DNA from 3 places in the Lysinibacillus sp. C5.1 genome. Region 1 is predicted to be linked to each of the others. Evidence: predicted binding sites of a transcription regulator. Region 1 holds the regulator's gene; each other region holds the start of a gene.
The links. Region 1 encodes Rex, which represses fermentation and respiration genes when NADH is low (regulators of the CRP and FNR family bind a similar motif). Its sites were predicted from a motif close to TTGTGAAATATTTCACAA; they were not measured.
Positions count from the first base shown of each region.

Region 1 (7,934 bases):
CTACTTACTTCCAGACTGCCAAATGCCGTATACCTTCTTAACTGTGATTTTACTCGAGCGACCAGTTCTAATGGATTAAACGGCTTTGCCATATAATCATCTGCACCAATATTTAATCCGAGTATTTTATCATAATCCTCCGACTTAGCAGAAAGCATAATTAATGGAATCATATTATCTTGCCGAATCTTCATGGTCGCCGTAATGCCATCCATTTTTGGCATCATAATATCCATAATAATTAGGTGAATCACTTGCTCTTGAATAAGATCAATTGCCTCCACACCATTGTACGCTTTAAATACTTTATATCCCTCATTTTCTAAATAAACGCTTATTGCCCTTACAATTTCTTTATCATCATCACAAATCAAAATGTTCAACTACATTCAATCCTCCATCTCTTTAGGTTCCTGTAATCACTCCTATTGGATTCGTATAAAAATATAATACTAACTAAATCTTAACAAACTCATGCACCAATTCTTAAGATTTTCTTATTGTTTCCTATGTACGATCATTGTCCAGAACTGTTTTCATGGACATACAAAAAAAGAAGCCTCTCACAAGTTCCATGAACTTATGAGAGGCTTCGTTAAAATCCTAGCATTTCACCTATTACAAACCCTTCTAGCAAGGGGCTGACGGCTTATTACATCATGCCGCCCATGCCACCCATACCGCCCATATCAGGCATGCCTGGTGCTGCTGGTTCTGGAATATCTGCTACAACCGCTTCTGTTGTTAAGAATAAAGCTGCTACAGAAGCTGCGTTTTGTAGTGCTGAACGTGTTACTTTTGCTGGGTCTACTACGCCTGCTTCCATCATGTTTACCCATTCGCCTGTTGCTGCGTTGAAACCAACACCGATTTCTTCGCGTTTTAAACGGTCTACAATGATAGAACCTTCAAGACCTGCATTGTTTGCGATTTGACGAACTGGCTCTTCTAACGCACGAAGTACGATTTTTACACCAGTTGCTACATCGCCATCAAATGCGTCAGCTGCTTTTTCAACTGCTGCATAGACGTTTAGAAGTGCAGTACCACCACCTGATACAATACCTTCTTCAACTGCTGCACGTGTTGAGTTCAGTGCATCTTCAATGCGAAGTTTACGCTCTTTTAGTTCTGTTTCTGTTGCAGCACCAACTTTAATCACTGCTACACCACCAGCTAATTTCGCTAAGCGCTCTTGTAATTTTTCTTTATCGAACTCTGAAGTTGTTTCAGCAAGTTGTGCACGGATTTGGCCTACGCGACTTTCGATTGCATCTGCGCCGCCAACACCTTCTACGATTGTTGTGTTGTCTTTTGTGACAACAACTTTCGCTGCACGGCCTAGTGATGTAATATCAGCTGTTTTAAGGTCTAAACCTAATTCTTCTGTAATTACTTGACCACCTGTTAAGATTGCAATATCTTCTAGCATTGCTTTACGACGGTCACCGAAACCTGGCGCTTTTACTGCTACAGCGTTGAATGTACCGCGTAGTTTGTTTACAACAAGCGTTGCAAGAGCTTCACCTTCAACGTCTTCTGCGATCATTAAAAGTGGACGACCTTGTTGTACCACTTGTTCTAATAGTGGTAAAACTTCTTGGATATTTGTAATTTTCTTATCTGTAATTAAAATGTATGGGTTCTCAAGAACGGCTTCCATTTTATCTGTATCTGTTACCATATAGTGTGATGCATAACCACGATCGAATTGCATACCTTCCACTACATCTAACTCCGTTGTGAAACCTTTAGATTCTTCGATTGTAATAACACCATCATTACCAACACGTTCCATTGCTTCTGCAATTAGTTGGCCTACTTCGTCGTCTGCCGCTGAAATTGCCGCAACTTGTGCAATCTCTTCTTTGTTGCTTACCGGACGAGAAATGCTGTGTAATTCTGTCAGCGCTGCTGCTACCGCTTTGTCAATCCCTTTACGGATGCCAACAGGGTTTGCACCAGCTGTTACGTTTTTCAAACCTTCACGGATAATGGCTTGAGCAAGAACTGTTGCAGTCGTTGTACCATCACCAGCAATTTCATTTGTTTTAGAAGCAACTTCTGCTACTAATTTTGCACCCATGTTTTCGTATGGATTTTCAAGTTCAATTTCTTTTGCAATTGTTACACCATCATTTGTAATTAATGGTGAGCCGAATTTTTTTTCTAACACGACATTACGACCTTTAGGACCTAATGTCACTTTCACTGCGTTTGCTAATTTATCTACACCTTGAAGCATTAATGAACGAGCTTCTTCTGAGAATTTAATGTCTTTTGCCATTTGAATTTACCCTCCTGAAATGGAATATTCGTTAAGCTTGATTCATATAATAATAATTATCCAATAATTGCAAGAATATCGCTTTCGCGTAAGATTAAGTATTCATTGCCTTCATATTTAACTTCTGTACCTGCGTATTTAGAGAAAATAATGTGGTCGTCAACTTTAACGTCAAGCTCTACACGTTGTCCGTTTTCTAAAACACGACCTGTCCCAACTGCTACTACTTTACCTTCTTGCGGTTTTTCTTTTGCAGAGTCTGGTAGTACAATCCCAAATGCAGATTTTTCTTCTACCTCGATTAGTTCGATGACAATACGATCTCCTAGTGGTCTTAACAAGTAAAACAACCTCCTATTAATTTAAATATTAGTTGAAAGTTTATTAGCACTCTATATCAACGAGTGCTAATACATTTATTATGATAATCAATCAATTCTTTTTTTGCAAGCGAGAACTTCGAAAAATTTTGTTTTCTTTCCATATTCCTCTACAATAGAAAGGAAGCTTATGAATGGAAAGGATTTTGACTGTGAATAATTCTCTAAAAAGCGTTCAGCATAAAAAAACTGCTCTTTACGTTTTAATCGTTTACATTATCATGCAAGTATCAGGTAGATGGTTGCTTTTACCGTTCCATCAATTCGTGATGAATACAACAGGCTTATCTCACGAACAAGCAGCTCCTATCACACAAGGCTGGTATATCGCACTCAGTTTTGCGATTGCATTGATTATAAGTTTAATTTTAACCACTCGCGATAAAACGTTTTGGGATGTCTATCAAGGTAAAAAAGAGTCTATCCCGCTTACAATTATGTGGGGCGTTTTAGGTTTCTTCCTTGTATTCTTCGGTCAAATGATTGGAGCGGCTATTGAAATGGCTGTTTTTGGAATCGAGGGTGGCTCACAAAACACTGCTGATATCGTAGCGATAGCTAAAGGTGCACCCATTGCCATTTTAGCGATTGTTGTCTTTGGTCCCATTTTAGAGGAATTTGTCTTCCGTCGCGTTATTTTCGGCTCACTTGTTCAAACGACGAATTTCTGGGTGGCGGCCATTGTTAGTGCTATTTTCTTCGCACTGATTCATTTTGATTTTTCACACATCCTGTTGTATACCATTTGTGGTTTAATCTTTGCTTTCCTATACCACAAAACAAAACGGATATGGACATCAATTATCGCGCACATTATGCTAAATGGCTTTGTAACGCTTATCCAATTAAACGCTGAACCGTTGCAAAAGTTTTTACAAGAACTGCAAAAAATGCAATAAAAAAAGCTGGATGTGATCATCACATCCAGCTTTTTAAATTAGTCATTCATTTCTTCTATTTGTCGTTTTTGCTCAGCCAACAAACGCTCCACTTGCTCACGTTCTGCTGCTATCCGTTCTTCCTCTAACTGCATTGCTTCAGCTTGTAAAAATTTACGATAGCCCCTGCGCGCTATAATAATACTAATCTCATAAATTACAAATAGCGGAATTGCTACAATAACATTTGAAATAAAGTCGGGTGGTGCAAGGAATACCGCTATCACAACTAACACGAAATATGCATATTTTCTGAACTTCACCATTAATTCAGGATTTAATATACCTAAACGTGCTAAAAATAACGTTACAACAGGTAACTGAAAAACGATTCCGAAAGGCATAACTAGGCGAAACAAAAATGAAAAATATGCGTTAATTCCTATTGTTTGTTTGATTTCTAAATCCGCAGATAAGCCCATCATAAAATGCATAACATATGGGAACAACACAAAATAAGAAAATGATGCACCTGCTATAAATAGAATAAACGAATAAGGAATATATTTTAAAGTAGCCTTACGTTCTGTCTCATGTAAACCTGGTGTGATAAACAACCAAATTTGATGAAGAAGCAATGGTGAACTTAAAACGAACGCTACAAAAACCGTCACTTGTAGGTAAATAACAAGAGGATCGGTCACATTAAACGCGTTTAAAGTTAGTTGCTCTGCTTCTTTACTATATTGAATATATTTAATAATTGGTTCAGCTAGATAAAAGCCAACAATAAGTGCAATAACAAAGAAAACAGCACAAATAAAGAGCCGTTTCCTTAGTTCTACTAAATGCTCTGTAACAGTTAATTCTCTTGGATTCATATTAAATTGACATCCTTAACTTACTTAACGTTATCATTTTCTTTATGTTCAATTACTTTCTTTTTTGCATCATCATCGTCATCAGCTAGACCTTTTGTTGCATTTTTAAATTCGCGAAGTGTAGAACCCATAGCTTTACCTAGCTCTGGTAATTTCTTTGGTCCGAAAATTAAAATTGCAACCACACCGATAATAACTAGGCCAACTGGTGTAATAGCACTTAAGTGCACAACCATTACAGCCACCTCCTCTTATATATATATCATTTTAACTTAAATTTTTAGGTTTGGCGAATTTATTTAGATAGTTTGAACGCCATCAATTGTAACTGTTTACAAAATTGTGAATGCACTTATTTATCGCTATTTCTTATTAAATAAATAAGCGCTTGCAATTCAACTGATAAATCTATTGTTAATAATTTCATAGAATCGGGTACAGTAATTCGCTCTGGTGTAAAGTTTAAAATACCTTTTGCGTCCATTGCAGCTAAGCGATCCGCCATCTTCTGAGCAGAGCGTGAAGATACTGTTAAAATAGCTAGGTCTGCCCCGTATTCAGCATACTTTTCTTCTAGTAAATCGGGATGATACACAGGAATATTGCTGATCATTTTCCCTTCCTTAGGCGCCTTCGAATCAAATGCCACCACAATGTGCGTATTATGATTTTTCTGGAAATTATACTTTAAAAAGGCATTACCTAAGTTCCCCACACCGATTAATGCTACTTTTGTTGTTTCATGCTGATCTAGTGTTTGACTAAAAAATGTCAATAGATGTTGTACATCGTAGCCATATCCCTTTTTCCCAAGCGCACCAAAATAAGAGAAATCACGACGAATCGTTGCAGAGTCGATTTTCATCGCTTCGCTCAATTCCTTCGATGAAATACGTTCCATTCCTTCTTGCGCAAAGTTTTGGATAAATCGATAGTAAAGAGGAAGTCTTTTAGTTGTGGCTTGTGGAATTTTCACTTCTTGTTTCAAACTTTTTCCTCCTTATAAACACATCAAATCCACAGAAGTGCATTTGAATATTCTTTTGAAACATGCTTATACAAATCAATTACATCACTGTGTAATTGCGTCCAGATATTTTCCAAGCTTATGCGGTAATCTGTGACATCCACTGGTGGATTTCCCTTTAGTTAACGGCGTTTTTTACGCCACTAACTAAAGAGAAATCGTTTCAATCTTACATGACAGCTTGGAATAAGTAAAGCACTGACATTGCAAGCAAATCCCTCATCATTTACACTAAGAATGAATTGAGGTGTCAAGAATGATTGTATTACAAGTCAATCAACTATATAAATCCTTTATTGCCGATGAAATTTTAAGTGGCGTAAAACTAGAAGTTCAACATCGTGATCGTGTCGCATTAGTAGGACGTAACGGTGCTGGTAAATCCACTTTACTAAAAATCATTGCTGGTCAATTGTCATATGATGCTGGCGATATTATCATTCCAAAAGGTGTACAAGTCGGCTATTTGGAACAACATGCTGGACTAAATTCTACGTTGTCAATTTGGGACGAAATGATGACAATTTTCGAACCGCTTCTTTCACAAGAAAAAGCATTACGTTCCCTTGAACAACAAATGGCTAATCCAGCCGTTTATGATAACTCTGACATGTATACAAAGATAATGTCCGAATATGACCAATTACAACATGATTTTAAAGATGCAGGTGGCTATCAGTACGAGTCTGATACACGCTCTGTTCTTCATGGAATGCAATTTTACCCAGAGGATTATGAAAAACCAATTAGCTCCTTGTCAGGGGGCCAGCGAACTCGTCTAGCTCTTGCTAAGCTGCTACTAAGCAAGCCCGATTTATTAGTTCTCGATGAGCCTACCAACCATTTAGATATTGAAACGCTATCTTGGTTAGAGAATTATTTAAAAGGCTATGAAGGCGCTATTTTAATTGTTTCCCATGACCGTTATTTCTTAGATCAAGTTGTTTCTATCGTCTATGAAGTATCTCGCCATCGCGTCACAAAATATACAGGCAACTATAGTGCCTATTTAGATGAGAAAGCAAAAAACTATGAGCGCGATATGAAAATGTTTGAACGCCAACAAGATGAGAAAGCCAAGCTAGAGGATTTTATTCAAAAAAATATTGCCCGTGCCTCGACGACCAAAATGGCACAAAGCCGACGCAAAATGCTTGAACGCACAGAATGGATGGACTCCCCTGAAGGAGATGAAAAGTCCGCTAGCTTCGGTTTTACAATTGAACGGCAAAGTGGAAATGATGTACTTTCTATTGATGCCTTAGCTGTTGGCTACGGTGACAAGCAAATTTCTAGTGGCATAACACTACGAACTTTTCGTGAAGACCGCATCGCATTAGTCGGACCAAACGGGGTGGGCAAATCCACATTATTAAAAACCATAGTAAAAGATTTGTCCCCACTTGCAGGGGAAATCCGCTATGGTACTAATGTGCAAATTGGCTATTACGATCAAGAACAGGCGAAACTATCTAGCAACAAGAGCGTTTTAAAGGAACTATGGGATGAATGGCCATTAATGAATGAAAAAGATATTCGCACTGTACTTGGTCGCTTTTTATTCAGCGGCGAAGATGTGGATAAAACGGTAAACTCTTTATCTGGTGGTGAGAAAGCTCGACTGGCATTGGCAAAGTTAATGATGCAAAAAGCGAATTTCTTAATTCTCGATGAGCCTACCAACCATTTAGATTTGGATAGTAAAGAGGTGCTAGAAAATGCCCTAATTGATTATCCTGGAACGCTCCTTTTCGTATCACATGACCGTTATTTCATTAACCGAATTGCTACCAAAGTTGTTGAGCTATCTGGAGAAGGTTCTTTTGAGTATTTAGGTGATTATGATTATTATCTTGAGAAAAAACAGGAGCTTTACGAAATTGCTCAAATGAAAGCAGCTTCTCAGTCACAACTACAATCAACAGCATCTGAAAAGACCTCTACTTCAACAATTGATAAAGAGGCAAAAAAGCGTGAACGCCAAATTAGAAGAACTATTGAAGAGCTAGAAGTCAACATGCAAAAAGCTTCAGTAGAAATTGCTCGTTTAGAAGAAGCACTTTGCGATTCTGAAATTTTCACAGACCATGAGAAAATTACACAACTACAAAATGAGTTAGCTACTGTTAAAGAACAGCACGAAGTCATTGAAATGGAATGGCTTGAGCTAAATGAAGAATTAGAAAATATTATTTTGTAAATCGTATAGCAACTGTATAATCTTTTAAGTACTTGGCACTAAACATAAATACCTTGCATAATATAAGCTCCTAAATCTTAAAAATCCACTTCGCTTTCCGCGGGCACACACGTAAGCCGCAACCCTCGCTATCGCGCGGAATGCCTTCGTCTTACGTTCTGCCGTGGATTTTTCCTCATAATTTTCAGAATTGTTTTAGTACCTGGCACCTTTAGCCATATGCTTGTCATATGGCTTTTTTCTTTACTCGCCTTAATTTTTCATATATATTGGTCAAGTGC
Region 1 is NZ_CP066226.1:4,195,840-4,203,773, forward strand. It holds gene I5435_RS20585 (response regulator transcription factor) at 1-383, opposite strand, end outside; gene groL (chaperonin GroEL) at 653-2,287, opposite strand; gene groES (co-chaperone GroES) at 2,344-2,628, opposite strand; gene I5435_RS20600 (CPBP family intramembrane glutamic endopeptidase) at 2,802-3,566, shown strand; gene tatC (twin-arginine translocase subunit TatC) at 3,605-4,426, opposite strand; gene I5435_RS20610 (twin-arginine translocase TatA/TatE family subunit) at 4,447-4,662, opposite strand; gene I5435_RS20615 (redox-sensing transcriptional repressor Rex) at 4,779-5,414, opposite strand; gene I5435_RS20620 (ABC transporter ATP-binding protein) at 5,710-7,653, shown strand.

Region 2 (7,934 bases), 760 kb from region 1:
GTAATCGGAGACATAATCCCCATTGCAAGGGCACCAGGAAGCATCATTAAACCTGCTTCGAATGGTTCAATCCCACGAATTGATTGTACATACGCAGGGGTTAAAATCATCCCCGAGAACATCGCCATTGAAACGATTACGGAAATCGCAGAGCTTAATGCAAACATAGGATATTTGTAAATACGTAATTCTAATAAAGGCTGATCCATACGTAGTTGTTTAAAGATGAAGATAATTAAAGCAGCAAACCCCACTATAATCGTACCGTATACCCAAGGACTCGACCATCCTTTGTCACCTGCCGTACTGAAACCGTATAAAATTCCACCAAACGCTACTGTTGATAATAATACAGAAGGAACATCTAAGTGTACTTCACGTGTTTCCATTACATTGTCTAATTTCCAAATACCAAATAGTAGACTAATAATGGCAAATGGTATAATCATTTGGAACAACATACGCCAATCATGATGTTCAACGATATAACCAGATAATGTCGGACCTATTGCTGGTGCAGCGATCATAACTAAACCGAAAATACCCATTGCCGCTCCACGTTTTTCTTTTGGGAAGCTAGTTAGCATGACGTTCATTAATAATGGTGACATACTAGCAGCCCCTGCCGCTTGCACCATACGCCCTGCCAATAACATGCCAAAGTTTGGAGCAAAGCCAGCCATAATTGTACCTATCGTAAAGATAGACATTGCCGTAATAAATAAATGTCTATTTTTAAAGCGCGTCACAAAGAATGCTGATGCAGGTACTAAAATACCGCTGACCAGCATATATCCAGTTGCAAGCCATTGTACCTTTGCATACGTAATACCAAAATCTTTCATGATTGTTGGCAACGCAACATTTAACAATGTGTTGTTAAGAAAAGCAACAAAAGCACCCACGAACAAAATAGCAATCATGCCATAAGGGGGCTTTTTCATTGTTAAGTCATTATTCATTTATATCCCTCTATTCTCTCTTGTTGTTTACGATAAAACTTATTTTATACTCGCAGTCTACTTTTTTCAAGAATTAAGATTAATAAATTTCAAAACGTTGATATAACAGCGTTTACATTGTAGAATACTAGTATAATAACTTTAAAAAGGTGAGGTCATGAATAAAAGAAAAAGACAAATAATTACTGCAGCTCGGGAACTTTTTATAGAAAAAGGATTTTTAGATACGTCCATTAACGATATTATTAGTGCAGCCAAAGTTTCAAAGGGCACTTTTTATAATCATTTTGTTTCTAAAAATGAATGTTTAATTGCCATTTTAGATGAGGGGCGTGAGGAGGCTAGTAATCGTCGACACGAGCTTCTTTATGGAAAGGATCCCACTGATTTAGAAATATTAACACAGCAAGTGGCAGTGTTGATGCATGTCAATCGTGAGCATAATCTCGTACAAATTTTCGAATCGATTTTCCATTCACGGGATAGTGAACTTAAAAAAATCCTTTTGAATTATCACTTACAAGAATTAGAATGGCTTGCCAATCGACTTGTCCAAGTTTTTGGTGAAGAAATTAGACCGATGAGCTATGAATGTGCCGTACAAACATTGGGGATGGTGAACCTTTCCTTACGTGCAGTCCTAATAGCGGACTACAAATATATAAACCGCGAAGCCATTGTACGAGTAGCATTACGCAATATAAGTGTCATTATACCTACTATGCTTGAATCCAATGAAGTCCTTATAAGTGCTGAAATGTTTAATGCAATACAAAACGTAATTAATTATCAACAAGTAAGTAAAGATGTCGTCATTGACCAATTAGCAGGCTTTACTAAGGGGCTGTCAGAAGATGACACGCTTGAAGGTTTTGAATATGCAACATTTCTTTTAGAGGAATTGCAGCAACAAAAACCAAAACTCTTTATTATTGAATCCTTGCTCACCCCTTTCAGAAAAGCATTCGTTGGAACGGAACATGCTGCTGAAGCACGTGATATTGCCAATAGTCTATGGCGCTATGTAAAAATGCAACAACCATCAGAGCAATGTAAAAAGTAATCAAAAACCCCCGATTAGCAATGCTAATCGGGGGCTTTAGTGGTGCCAGTCACCCAAACAATTTTAACGATTTACTTTACGGTCTTTCGGGCCTACCCAGAAGCCAATTATAATACTTAAAGCAACCACTAGAAACGGTGCATAAAAAATAATAAATTGATTCACTGTAAAACCTCCTATACGTGATGATTCCGTTTACCACAAGCATAATCACGATCAAATACAAACCATTTCATCACTAAATAAAGTGAAGGTATGAGTAAAACAAGACCACCAATAAAGGCAATGACCAATGCTATGGCCATCGATTCATTTGTAAAACTATCATGAACCGATAAATATGGGTACAACAAGTAAGGATAATGAGAAATGCCATAGCCGAAAAAGGCGAAGCCAAACTGTACGACCAATAATATAACGGCTAGCCCATATTTTTTCTTAACGCCTAAAAGGATTAGAGTCATGATAAAAAGAACACCTGACATGGCGAATAGCCACCATAAATTCAGCATATTTTCATAGTGTGCAGGATTGTGCCCCTTTAATTCCACCATAATCCCGATAACACTTGCAACAAGTGGAATTGACCAGCCAAGTGCATATTTTCTCATTAAATCGGAAGCGTGTTCATCGTTCGCTCTTTTACCGTACCAAGTTAAAAATACTGCGGAAATATACAGAACCGCTACAACACTTAACAACACGATTGACCAAGTTAAAGGACTAGTAAAAAGTTTCGCAATTTCCAAATGAGGCTGATCCTTTACCATTGTTACGAATCCACCCTCGGAAATCGTCAATACAATGGAAAGGGAAGCTGGGATAAATAAACCAGTGACACCGTACATTAGCTTATAGCCAATGTGTCCACTTTTTGCACTATAAGATTCAAATGCATAATAACTGCCCCGAATTGCAATTAAAATTAGAGAAATACTTACGGGTACTAGCAAAATTGTGCCATAATAGTAAGCTGATTGCGGAAAGAAACCAACAATACCTACAAAGAAAAAAACTAAGAAAACATTTGTAATTTCCCACACTGGTGATAAATAGCGTTTTATCACTTGTGATAAAATATGATCTTTCCCAATCATGACACTATAGGCATTAAAAAAGCCTGCCCCAAAGTCAATAGATGCAACGATGACATAACCAAAGAGAAATAACCATAGTACAGAAATGCCCAAAACTTCTAAGCTCATGGTTCTTCACAACCTTCAACTAATTTATGTTCTGCAAGTTCACGTTCAATTGGATTGTCACGGAACATCCGAATAAGCGCTATGATACTACCAATTGCTAAAACGATATATAAGCCCGCAAATAGAATTAACATCGTATCTACTTGCCCACTAGTAGTCGCACCTTCCGATGTTTTCATGTACCCTCTTAAAATCCATGGTTGTCGCCCTACTTCTGCTAACCACCAGCCCGCTTCTATTGCAATAAGTGCAAGTGGACCACCTGCAACAATTACTCTTTTAAATAGTTTAGACGAAACAAATTGCCAATTTCGCCATTTACCCAGAACATAAACAGCTGCCACTACAATTAATAACGTGCCAATCATCACCATTACATCGAATAAATAGTGAATATAGAGTGGTGGTTGTTCATCTTTCGGAAATTGATCAAGCCCCGTCACTTCTGCAAACGGATTATTATGCGCTAATACACTTAAAGCATAAGGTATTTTAATAGCGTATTTTATGTCTTCTCCATCCAATACACCAAATAAAACAAGGGAAGCGTCTTCTTCCGTTTCAAAATGCCATTCTGCTGCTGCTAATTTTTCAGGTTGATATTCCGCTAAATATTTGCCTGAAAAGTCTCCTACTACAAGTGCTGCCAGTGAAAAGACTAACCCTAATTTCATTAGTAAATACAGCGCTTTTTTATGATATACGTGCGCAGACCCTCGTAGCATGCGATAGGCAGCAATGGAAGCTAATAAAAAAGCTGCCGTCATATAAGATGTTACTAAAACGTGCGCTACCTTTGTCGGCATTGCCGGATTAAACATGGCTAGTACGGGCTGAATATTGATTAGCTCCCCATCCACAATATCAAATCCTTGTGGTGCATTCATAAAGGCATTCACGATTGTAATAAATACTGCTGACATAGAGGCACCAATGGCTACTGGTACTAATAATAGTAAATGTCTCTTCGGATTTTTGAAGCGATCCCATGTATACAAATACAACCCTAAAAAAATGGCTTCAACGAAAAACGCGAACGTTTCCATAAATAGTGGTAGAGCAATAATTTGACCAGCTAATTCCATAAAGTTTGGCCATAATAAAGAAAGTTGCAAGCCAATTGCAGTTCCTGTCACAACGCCAATTGCTACTGTAATAACAAATCCACGTGCCCAACGTCGAGCGAGTAATAAATAATGCTCATCATTATTTTTAATCCCAACCCATTGAGCGATCATAATCATCAGCGGTATACCAACACCAATTGTTGCATAAATAATATGGAAAGATAATGTTAATTCGGTTAAGGCACGGCTCCAAAATACAGCTGAATCATTCATATTTATACATCTCCTAGCTACTAAATATTCTCCCGACAAATGACATCAACATTATCACAGCTATTACAAAACTAATAATGATTAACTTTTTTTCTTGGGATTTATATGCAATACGATTTTGTTGTTTATTTACCACACGAATCAACCCATTGATTCCTCATAAAATTGCATCTCCTTTTTCTTCTATGCCACCAGTATAAGCAACCCAACTTTTTAGAAATATAGGGGTTTTCCACTATAAAAAAACGACATTGACAACTTTGTGAATAGCATGACACTTTCTATTTACATAAAAAAAGATCACTCCAAAAACGAGTAATCTTCTTCATTCATATTTTGTTTGTGGCATTAACTAATGAACAGTCCCACCCCAAATAATTAAAAAACCGCTAAGAAGCATGAGCCTCTAGCGGTTTTTTAATGGTTAGCTTGTATGATTAAACATTGTTAGCATAAGGGCAATTTTTCAAGAAATTTTAATTCAAAGATAGTACCATTATTATCAGAATGAACGCATATTGTTCCATTATGCAAATCAATCAGTTGTTTCGTAATGGCTAAGCCAAGACCTGTGCCCGTTGCATCATCTGTTGTATTTGTACCACGATAATAGCGTTCAAAAAGATTGTCTAATTCATCTTGTGGAATACCTGGACCTTGGTCTGTAATCGTTAGCTTAATGCCTTTTTCTATATTTTGAGCCTCTACAAGAACCTTCGTACCTTCTGGTGTGTATTTTTTAGCATTGGTAATTAAATTATCTAAGATGCGCTTTAATAAAAGCTCATCTGCTTCAAGCATTACGTCCCCATATACTTTGATTGATACTTGCTCATCTGCAAATTGGAGTAACCATGTGGCAAGTGCTAATGATACTTTCTCGAGCTGGATTGCTTTATTCTTTAATTGATAAGAATACGTTAAATCTTGTATAAGTAAATCCATATAGTTGGCTTTTTCACGCATTGTATTCGCAAATATTCGCATCTCTTCTTTCGTCCATTCATACTCTTCGGAAGCAAGCATTGTAGAATACCCATAAATCGAGCTTAATGGTGTCTTTAAATCATGCGACAAACCCGTTATCCATTCCTCTCGTAGTTGCTCGGATTGCTGAATTTGTCTTTCGTTGGAAGCAAGACGTTCAGATAAATGATTAAGCGATTCATCAACAGGTTGGAATAACTTAAATTTCCTTTTCAATTTACCTGTCTTTTGATGATGGATTTTATTATCACTTACTTCCCTATAATCGAACTGCGTTAGTCGTTCAATACGAGAGATTACATATACAAGGGGCCGTACAAATTGACGTGAAATGCTCATGGATAACAAAATAATTCCTACCAACAAAATACTATGCCCGCCAAAAAATATAGACACAAATAAAATCATTGCTTTATTAAAAGGCTCTTCAAATGGCTTATAGGAGGGGTTTGGCATACGTACTATTAGCGTTGAACCATCTTCTAATGACGTACTTTGCCTAAGCTCGGCTTGCTCAAAAATATCATATTTTTCATCTAGCAACTGCGGCTTATGCAATTTCTTATAATGCTCCCCGATTACCTTTACACGATTCCAACGCTCATTATAAATTTCAATCGCAATCTGATTAGCTTGTAAGCGTTCGAGTAGCTCCGAAGGGAATTCTTTCTTTTCACGAATCACCTGCAAGACCTCATTGAACATAGGCTGCAAAGGCGATGTAGGTAAAAACAACAAATAGTATTTGGGTATTTCCCACGTATGCATGCCTGGACGTTTAAGCGCCATAATTTCACGGTCCGTCATGCTACACAGCTCACAACTATCCCCTGTATAATCGACAATTTCCATGGCATTGTTCAATAAATATAACTGCCCTACATTTTCCTCTGCGCGTTTTTCTAAGAAATCGGCTATTTTTACGGATTTACCATTTTTCACAATTGCATTATCTTCGATTTCAAAAGAACTCATCGTATGGATGTTATCACCGACTCGTTCATTTATAAAAAGTCCAAAAACCACTAAACTAATAATGAAGCCCAAAATGATAAGTAAATAAAATATGATAAAGTAGGATACAAAACGCAGTGATAATTTCCCTGCCGGCTTCATACTTGATCATCTCCAACTAATTTATAGCCAATCCCTCTCACCGTAATAATGCAAGTTGGTTTACCAGGATTCCTTTCTATTTTTTCACGTAACTTGCGAATATGAACCATTACTGTATTATCGTCAAATAAAAAATCGCCCCACACACGTTCATAAATTTGTTCTTTCGATAATACTTGCCCCTCGTTTTCACATAAATACTTCAATAAGTAAAATAAACGACCGCTAATCAATTCCTTTTTTCCGTCTACAGTTATTTCTGCTGCATCTATATCAAAAGTAAAACGGCTACATGTGTAAACGTGACTTCCAGATACATTCTTTTGCTTCATATATCGAGTAAATTGGACTTTTACCCTTGCTACTAGCTCAAGCGGATTAAACGGTTTCGTAATATAATCGTCTGCGCCATTCATAAACCCTCGAAGTTTATCTGCATCACTGCTCTTGGCTGTTAAAAAAAATAGCGGTGCATCACTTTGCTTTCGAATAACTTCCGCCAAATCAAGCCCACTACCGTCTGGTAGCATAATATCTAATAAGTAAAAATCAAAAACATTTTGCTCGATCGCTTTTTTCCCATCTTCTATCGTCGTGCATAACGTAATATTTACAAAACCTTCTTTTCTTAAAATAATTTCAATCATTTCCGCAATGGCACGTTCATCCTCTAACACAAATATCGCCGCTTCTTGCACCTTGTCACCTACTTTTAAGATTACTTTAAGGTAGTCGTTAATTCACGATAAGCTTTCCCAACTACACTATATATAAGTTAACCAATAAAGGAGTTAAAAGGCAATGACAGCACATCGTGTACGCTTCATCGATGCAATGCGTGGATTTAGTTTATTTGGTATTTTAATGGCCAACTTGCTCATTTTTCAGTATGGAATGTATGGCAAAGAAAAGTTAGGTGATCTTTCCTTTCTTGATACAGGAGCTTTATATTTTGTAAAAATATTTATCGAAGGCTCATTTATGCCGATTTTCACTATATTATTCGGCTATTCCCTTATTAAAATGATACAGTCCGTTCGCAATAAAAAAGGCAAAAGTCGCTGGTCTATTTTACGTAGAGCGATAGGATTAATCGTTTTAGGCGGACTTCATGCAACATTTTTATGGGAAGGTGACATTTTACTGTTTTATGGATTTATTACATTATTTTTAATTCCATTTATAAATCGCAAACCAAAAACATTAGTTATTTGGGCTAGCGTATTGTTTGTATTAACAACCGCTTTAACTTATGGTTCAG
Region 2 is NZ_CP066226.1:265,425-273,358, reverse strand. It holds gene I5435_RS01300 (DHA2 family efflux MFS transporter permease subunit) at 1-962, opposite strand, end outside; gene I5435_RS01295 (TetR/AcrR family transcriptional regulator) at 1,120-2,025, shown strand; gene cydS (cytochrome bd oxidase small subunit CydS family protein) at 2,089-2,190, opposite strand; gene I5435_RS01290 (cytochrome d ubiquinol oxidase subunit II) at 2,202-3,230, opposite strand; gene I5435_RS01285 (cytochrome ubiquinol oxidase subunit I) at 3,227-4,570, opposite strand; gene I5435_RS01280 (sensor histidine kinase) at 5,018-6,673, opposite strand; gene I5435_RS01275 (response regulator transcription factor) at 6,670-7,371, opposite strand; gene I5435_RS01270 (DUF418 domain-containing protein) at 7,475-7,934, shown strand, end outside.
Region 2: the regulator Rex is predicted to act here: its motif matches at 4,831-4,848, upstream of I5435_RS01285 (cytochrome ubiquinol oxidase subunit I).

Region 3 (7,934 bases), 110 kb from region 1:
ACAATCGTATGGGATTTTGTTTTGTAAAAACCAGCAATCACTTGACCGGCGTCATTTGTGGAAAATGGAATTTGGGCCTTATTACGATATTGCCATGGTTCCTCCATCCCTTTCACTGGTAAAACGGGTGCGTCGATTTTGCCTAGACGTTGCATAACATTACGCACCATATTTTCCTTCCACTTTAACTGACCTTCATACGATAAGTGCTGTAACTGACAGCCCCCACATTGCTTGAAATAATCACAAGGTGCTTCTACTCGATCAGGTGAAGGCTTTAAAATATCCAAGACTTTTGCAAAGCCATAATTTTTTAATGTTTTTAAAACATGGACTTCTGCTGTTTCATTCGGTAAAGCCCCTTGGATAAATAATGGATAGCCGTCCACTTTTGCGACACCATTGCCATCATGTGTTAAATCTTCTATATAAACTGTAAGTTGGTCATTCTTTTTTACGGGTGCTGACATTCGTACATCCTCCATTTCAATCTCCTTATTGTAGCATGTGATAGCGGAGGAAAAAAGAACAAGGCTTGAATTTATCAGGTTGTGCTAATTTTGCTAAAAAAGAGCCGCTATTCGCGACTCTCTTTCTTATTTTTTCTTACATAATCATCCTTTGGTGCCCACCAAAACATAATGATGATACTAATAATGACGACTATAAACGGCGCATAAAATATTTCGATTTTTTCCATACCTATATCCCCCTATGCATGATGGTCTTCTTTTCCTGTCACGTAATTTTTGTTGAATAGGAATAATTTCAACAATAAATAAAGCGAAGGCAGAAGTAAGCATAATCCTAAAATAAAGACGATGACTAATGCAATGGCCATTTGCGTGCTTGTGAAGCTATCGTAAATTGTTAAATACGGATACAGTAAATATGGATATTGTGCGATGCCATAGGCGAAAAATGCTACCGCGAACTGAGCGATTAATAATCCTACTGCAAGACCGTAATTTTTTCGCATCCATAGTAATATCACTGTAATGATAAATAATACGGCAGAAATAGCAAACATCCACCATAAATTAACCATATGCTGATAGCTTTCAGGGTTAATGGATTTCATCTCATACATAATACCAAGTGCACTAATCATTAAAGGTGCTGCCCAAATAAGGGCGTATTTTCGCATTAAATTTGTAGCCTCTACATCGGTTGCTTTATGTGCATACCACGTTAAAAATACTGCAGATATATAAAGAACAGCCGCTATACTTAATACGACAATACTCCAAGCAAATGTACTTGTATATAATGTCCAATAATTCAATACAGGTTGCCCTTCCACAATGTCTACATAACCGCCACCTGCAATAGCAAAGACAACAGAGAGCGAAGCTGGAATCAATAAACCTGATACGCCATATGTCAGCGTGTAACCAATATGTCCGCGTGCCCCGTACGCCTCAAATGCATAATACGACCCTCGAATTGCCAACAACACTAAAGAAATGCTGACTGGAACAAGCAAAATCGTTCCATAATAGAAGGCGGTTTGTGGAAAGAATCCTACAATCCCTACAAAGAAAAATACTAAAAAGACATTTGTTACTTCCCATACAGGCGATAAATAACGCTTAATAATATTAGTTATGACATGATTTTTTCCAATAAGTAAACTGTAAGCATTGAAAAATCCTGCCCCAAAATCAATAGATGCCACCATCACATAACCGAAAAGGAATATCCATAAAACTGAAATTCCTAGCACTTCTAATGTCATATGATGTCACCGCCCTTTTCTGTATGCCGATCTTCAATTTCACGTTCAATCGGATTCTTTTTAAACATACGAACTAATACGACTGTACTTCCTATTCCAAGTACAGTATACACACCTGTGAATAACAGCATCATTAAATCTACATGATCGCTCGTTGTAGCGCCTTCTGGTGTGCGCATAATACCGTATAATATCCACGGTTGACGTCCAACTTCCGCAAGCCACCAACCGGCTTCAATCGCAATAATTGACAGTGGAGCACCTGCTACAATAATCCATCTAAACCATCGTGCATGAATAAAGCGCCAACCTCGTGGTTTCCCTACTACGTAAAGGAAAGACACTAATACCATAAACATGCCGATAAAGACCATAATATTAAAAAGATAGTGTATATAAAGTGGTGGTCTGTCTTCCTCCGCATATTGATCTAAACCAATAACTTCTGCATTTGGATTATTGCGTGCTAGTATACTTAAAGCATAAGGAACCTTGATGGCATACTTAACTTCCTCGCCATCCAATACACCGAATAAAACCAATGAAGCTTTATCTGTTGTTTCAAAATGCCATTCAGCCGCTGCTAATTTTTCTGGTTGGTATTCCGCTAAATATTTACCTGAGAAATCGCCTATAATTGCTGCTGCAATTGATGAAACTAAACCGATTTTCATCAGTAAAAATAGAGACTTTTTATGGTAAACATGATCTGAGCCTTTGAGCATACGGTAGCCTGCAATGGCTGCCAAGACGAATGCTGATGTCATATAGGCTGTTACGAGAACATGCGCAACTTTTGTTGGCATAGCCGGGTTAAACATTGCTAGAAATGGTTGAATATTCACAAGCTGTCCGTCCACAATATCAAAGCCTTGAGGTGCGTTCATAAAGGCATTTACCATTGTAATAAAGACAGCTGACATGGATGCACCAACTGCAACAGGTATTAGGAGTAACATATGCTTTTTCTGGCTATCAAAGCGATCCCATGTATATAAATAAATTCCTAAGAAAATGGCTTCAAAGAAAAATGCAAAGGTTTCCATAAAGAGCGGTAATGCTATCGTTTGCCCTGCAAGTTGCATAAAATTCGGCCATAGTAACGATAATTGCAATCCAATAGCTGTTCCTGTTACGACTCCTACAGCAACGGTAATGACGAAACCTCGTGCCCAACGTCGCGCCATCAAAATATAATGTTCATCATTCTTTTTATATCCAGTCCATTGTGCAATCATGATCATTAACGGCACACCGACACCAATCGTTGCATAAATGATGTGGAATGATAACGTAAGCTCCGTTAACGCACGACTCCAAAAGACTGCTGATTCATTAATCATCTCATTGCCCTCCTAACTTCCAAATATTCTTCCAAGTATGGAAAGTAGCATGATAATTGCAACACCAAAACTTAACCAAATAAGCTTTTTTTCCTGTGACTTATACAACTGCACCACTTCCTTTCCCTTTCCCATACCCATATTTTCCACTATTCCAACGAAAAAAACCTTTATAATGGTCCGATATTTCGGCCTATTATAAAGGTTTCAAATTTTGTTCAAGTAATATACGCACATTTGCCAAACATTTTTCTTAATTCGTTCACAACCCTTCATTATATGGAAATAAAATACAAAAAGCGTAAATTTATAAAATAAAATTTACGCTTTTTGTTAATCTAAATACGGTCTTCCTCACGAATATCTTCAATTGGTACAAAAATTTCAATATGGCGTTTTAAGTTTTCAAAAGTCGCAGGCGCATCTCCACCATATTCACCATCTAAATTTAAATGAACTTCACTATCCGTCGTTACTTTTACGACACTTGCTTTTTTATAAATAACGCGATCATCCTTTAAATGCTCGCCTCGTAAAGCCATTGCTGCAAGTTGAATAAATTCTGGCAAGCTTACTTTTTTTAATACTATTAATGTGAAGTAGCCATCGTTTATGCTCGCATCTGGTGCAAGCTTTTCAAAGCCTCCTACTGAATTCGTTAAGCCACATAAAAACATCATGGCATCGCCATCGAATACTTCACCATCATATTCAATACGCATATGTGATGCCTTAATAGATGGAATCATTTCAACTGCTTTTAAATAGTAGGCAAGCTGTCCAAGCATTGTTTTCATTTTGCTAGGTACTTCGTACGTTAGCTCAGTAATACGTCCTCCAGCAGCAATATTGATGAAATAGCGTTCTCCATTTAACAATCCAACATCAACTGGTAAGGTATCGCCTTTAATAATAATATCAACGGCTTCATCAATATTTCGTGGTATATGGACAGCACGTGCAAAATCGTTCGTTGTCCCCATAGGAATTAGACCAATTTTCGGACGTTTTTCGAATTGGCCTACACCAGAAACAACCTCATTTAACGTCCCATCGCCACCAACTGCTATGATAATATCAAATCCACGTTCTACTGCATTTTTTGCTGCCTCTATTGCATCACCTTCACAAGTTGTTGCGTGACAAGATGTCTCATAGCCTGCTACCTCTAGTTTCTCCAATACTTCTGGTAGATGCTTTTTAAACACTTCTCGCCCAGATGTAGGATTATAAATGATTCTTGCTCGTTTCATAACATACCTTCCTGCTTCATAAGATTCTAATACTTTCAACGAATTTTTCGTTGAAATGTTGCACTACTATTACTACGCCAGTGCAAACACCTCTGGCGCTAAACAAAGTGTTTTATTTTTGTAATGCTGCTGTTACATGTTTTTTGAAATCTTCATATACATAAGTCCAATTTGTTTTGTTAGTAATATTGTCTTCACGAATTTCAGCGTAAAGCGATTTTTGTGCTTCCTCAAAATTCGGGTCTTCTTTATCTGGCAACGTCGCTCTTTTGTTCACAACAATATCCTGTAACTCTGGCGCACGTGGTCCCCATTTACCTATCACTTGTCCCGACTCATTTAATAAAATATACATCGGAATCGCGCGTCCACCATTTGTTAAATAACGGTCGATTAAATCTGTATCTGCATCACGGAAAACTGTACGCATATCTAATCCAGCTGCTTCAGCAACACGGCGAATAATTGGATTATTTAGCATTGCATCGCCGCACCAATCTTCTGTAATGGTTAAAATTTTAGGTTGCTTGTCCTTCAGTAACGTTACAAAACCATCGTTTGTTGGCACTTCAAAACCATCATAAATTAGAAAGCTATCTTCTTTTAGCGTCGTCATCTGATCCATATATTGTTGAATTGAAATGGCTTCTTCAAAATATTGTTGCTCAGTTTTCATATACTATCCCCTTTTTAAGTGATGTGATTGTTTCTATTCTATATTTTGCTATGAATACTCTTTTTAGACAACTATTAAGTGCTACTTTTTGTTAGTATGTACAGTCTTTACATTTAAAAAGCCAAGAAAGTGAAGACACTTTCTTGACTCGTTGTAATAGCAAAAAATTAGCGTTTAGCAATTTCTTGTTGTAATAATTTATTAACCATTGGTGGGTTCGCTTGGCCTTTTGTCGCTTTCATAATTTGACCGACTAAGAAGCCAATTGCACGATCCTTACCATTTTTAAAGTCCTCGATTGATTGTGCATTGTTATCTAATACTTCTGTAACAATTGCTAATAAGGCACTCTCATCTGAAATTTGAACTAAACCTTTTGCTTTTACAATGTCTTCAGCTGAACCGCCATTTTCTACTAATTCAGCAAATACTTTTTTACCGATTTTAGAAGAAATTGTACCGTCCGTAATTAACTTCACCATACCAGCAAGGTTTTCTGGTGTTAATGCTGTATCTTTTAAATCTTTTTGTTCAGCATTTAAATAAGCTGAAACATCGCCCATTAACCAGTTAGCTGAAAGTTTTGCATCTGCACCATCAGCTACCATCGCTTCAAAGAAATCCGAAATTTCTTTAGAAATAACAAGCACGCCCGCGTCATAAGGTGTTAAGCCTAATTCTTCAACATAGCGTTTTTTACGAGCATCTGGCAGTTCAGGAATTTCTGATTTAACGCGCTCTAACCATTCATCGTCGATTGACAGACGCACCAAGTCAGGCTCTGGGAAGTAACGATAATCATCTGTTCCTTCTTTCACGCGCATTAAAATTGTTTTACCTGTTTTTTCATCAAAGCGACGCGTTTCTTGATCAATCACGCCACCTGAAAGTAATACGTCCGCTTGGCGTAACTCTTCGTGCTCAATCCCACGACGTACGTAGTTGAATGAGTTCAGGTTTTTAAGCTCTGTTTTTGTACCGAATTCCTCTTGACCATATGGGCGAATCGAAATGTTGGCATCACAGCGCAGTGAACCTTCTTCCATTTTACAGTCTGAAACATCTGTATATTGGATAATGGATTTTAATTTTTCAAGGTAGGCATACGCTTCATTTGCTGTGCGAATATCTGGCTCAGACACGATTTCTACAAGTGGCGTCCCTTGACGGTTAAAGTCCACAAGTGAGTGGTCACCAGCATGCGTTAGTTTACCAGCATCTTCTTCCATATGAAGACGTGTAATACCGATACGTTTTGTATAACCATCTACTTCAATATCAATCCAACCGTTTTTACCGATTGGCTTATCGAATTGTGAAATTTGATAAGCTTTCGGATTATCTGGATAGAAGTAGTTTTTACGGTCAAATTTTGTTTCTTGTTCGATTTCCATGTTTAATGCAAGTGCTGCACGCATTGCGAAATCTACAACGTTTTTATTTAAGACAGGTAGGACACCAGGGTAGCCTAGGTCGATTACTGTTGTGTTTGTATTTGGTTCAGCACCGAAGTGAGCTGGCGCTGGCGAGAAGATTTTTGAGTTTGTTTTTAACTCAACGTGTACTTCTAAACCAATGACTGTTTCAAAGTTCATGTTATTTTCCCTCCCAAATTTGAGGAACTTCTTTATGGAACGCAGTAGCTTGCTCGAACGCATGCGCTACTCGGTAAATTGTTGCTTCATCGAAGTATTTACCGATAATTTGCAAGCCTAATGGTAAACCATTTTCAAAACCACATGGAATTGAAATGGCTGGCACACCTGCTAAGTTCATAGGAATTGTTAAAATATCGTTAGCATACATCGTCATCGGATCATCTACATTTTCACCAATTTTAAATGCTGGTGTTGGTGCAGTAGGTCCAATGATTACATCAAAGTCTTCGAATACTTTGTCGTAGTCTGCTTTGATAAGTGTACGTGCTTGTTGCGCTTTTTTGTAGTAAGCGTCATAAGTACCTGCGCTAAGAGAATATGTTCCTAGCATGATACGACGTTTTACTTCATCACCAAAGCCTTGCGCACGTGTTTCTTTGTAAAGGTCCATTAAATTCGTCACGTTGTCAGCACGGAAGCCGTAACGGATCCCATCGAAACGAGAAAGGTTTGATGAAGCTTCAGAAGAAGATAGGATATAGTAAGCTGCAAGTGCATATTTAGAATGAGGAAGTGGTACTTCTTCTACTGTTGCACCTAAGCCTTTTAGTACTTCTAATGCATCCAGTACAGATTGACGTGCTGCTTCGCCAACACCTTCACCTAAAAATTCTTTTGGTACAGCAATACGTAAGCCTTTCACATCGCCAGTTAGTGCTGCTGCGAAGTTTGGTACTTCTACATTTGCTGAAGTTGAATCGTTAGGGTCTAAGCCTGAAATAGCTTCTAATAGAAGCGCATTGTCTTCAACATTACGTGTAATTGGTCCGATTTGGTCTAACGAAGAAGCAAATGCTACAAGTCCAAAACGAGATACACGACCATATGTAGGTTTCATCCCTACGACACCGCAATATGCTGCAGGTTGGCGGATTGAGCCACCTGTATCTGAACCAAGTGAAAATGGCACTTCTCCTGCTGCTACTGCTGCTGCAGATGCACCTGATGAGCCACCTGGTACGTGGTTCAAGTTCCATGGATTTTTTGTTGTTTTATAGTATGAGTTTTCATTTGAAGAACCCATTGCAAACTCATCCATGTTTAATTTTCCGATTGTAATCATGCCAGCTTCGCGTAGCTTATTTACAACAGTTGCATCGTATATTGGCATAAATCCTTCAAGAATTTTAGAAGCACATGTTGTTTCTAAGCCTTCTGTTACGATATTGTCTTTCACGCCAATAGGAAGACCAAAAAGTGGTCCACGTTTTTCAAATGGTACTTTGTCCATTTCAGCTGCTTGTGCAGTTGCTTTTTCTTCGTTTG
Region 3 is NZ_CP066226.1:4,085,022-4,092,955, forward strand. It holds gene rlmD (23S rRNA (uracil(1939)-C(5))-methyltransferase RlmD) at 1-470, opposite strand, end outside; gene cydS (cytochrome bd oxidase small subunit CydS family protein) at 578-700, opposite strand; gene I5435_RS20130 (cytochrome d ubiquinol oxidase subunit II) at 713-1,738, opposite strand; gene I5435_RS20135 (cytochrome ubiquinol oxidase subunit I) at 1,735-3,081, opposite strand; gene I5435_RS20140 (diacylglycerol kinase) at 3,420-4,334, opposite strand; gene I5435_RS20145 (thioredoxin family protein) at 4,447-5,010, opposite strand; gene gatB (Asp-tRNA(Asn)/Glu-tRNA(Gln) amidotransferase subunit GatB) at 5,178-6,605, opposite strand; gene gatA (Asp-tRNA(Asn)/Glu-tRNA(Gln) amidotransferase subunit GatA) at 6,607-7,934, opposite strand, start outside.
Region 3: the regulator Rex is predicted to act here: its motif matches at 3,332-3,349, upstream of I5435_RS20135 (cytochrome ubiquinol oxidase subunit I).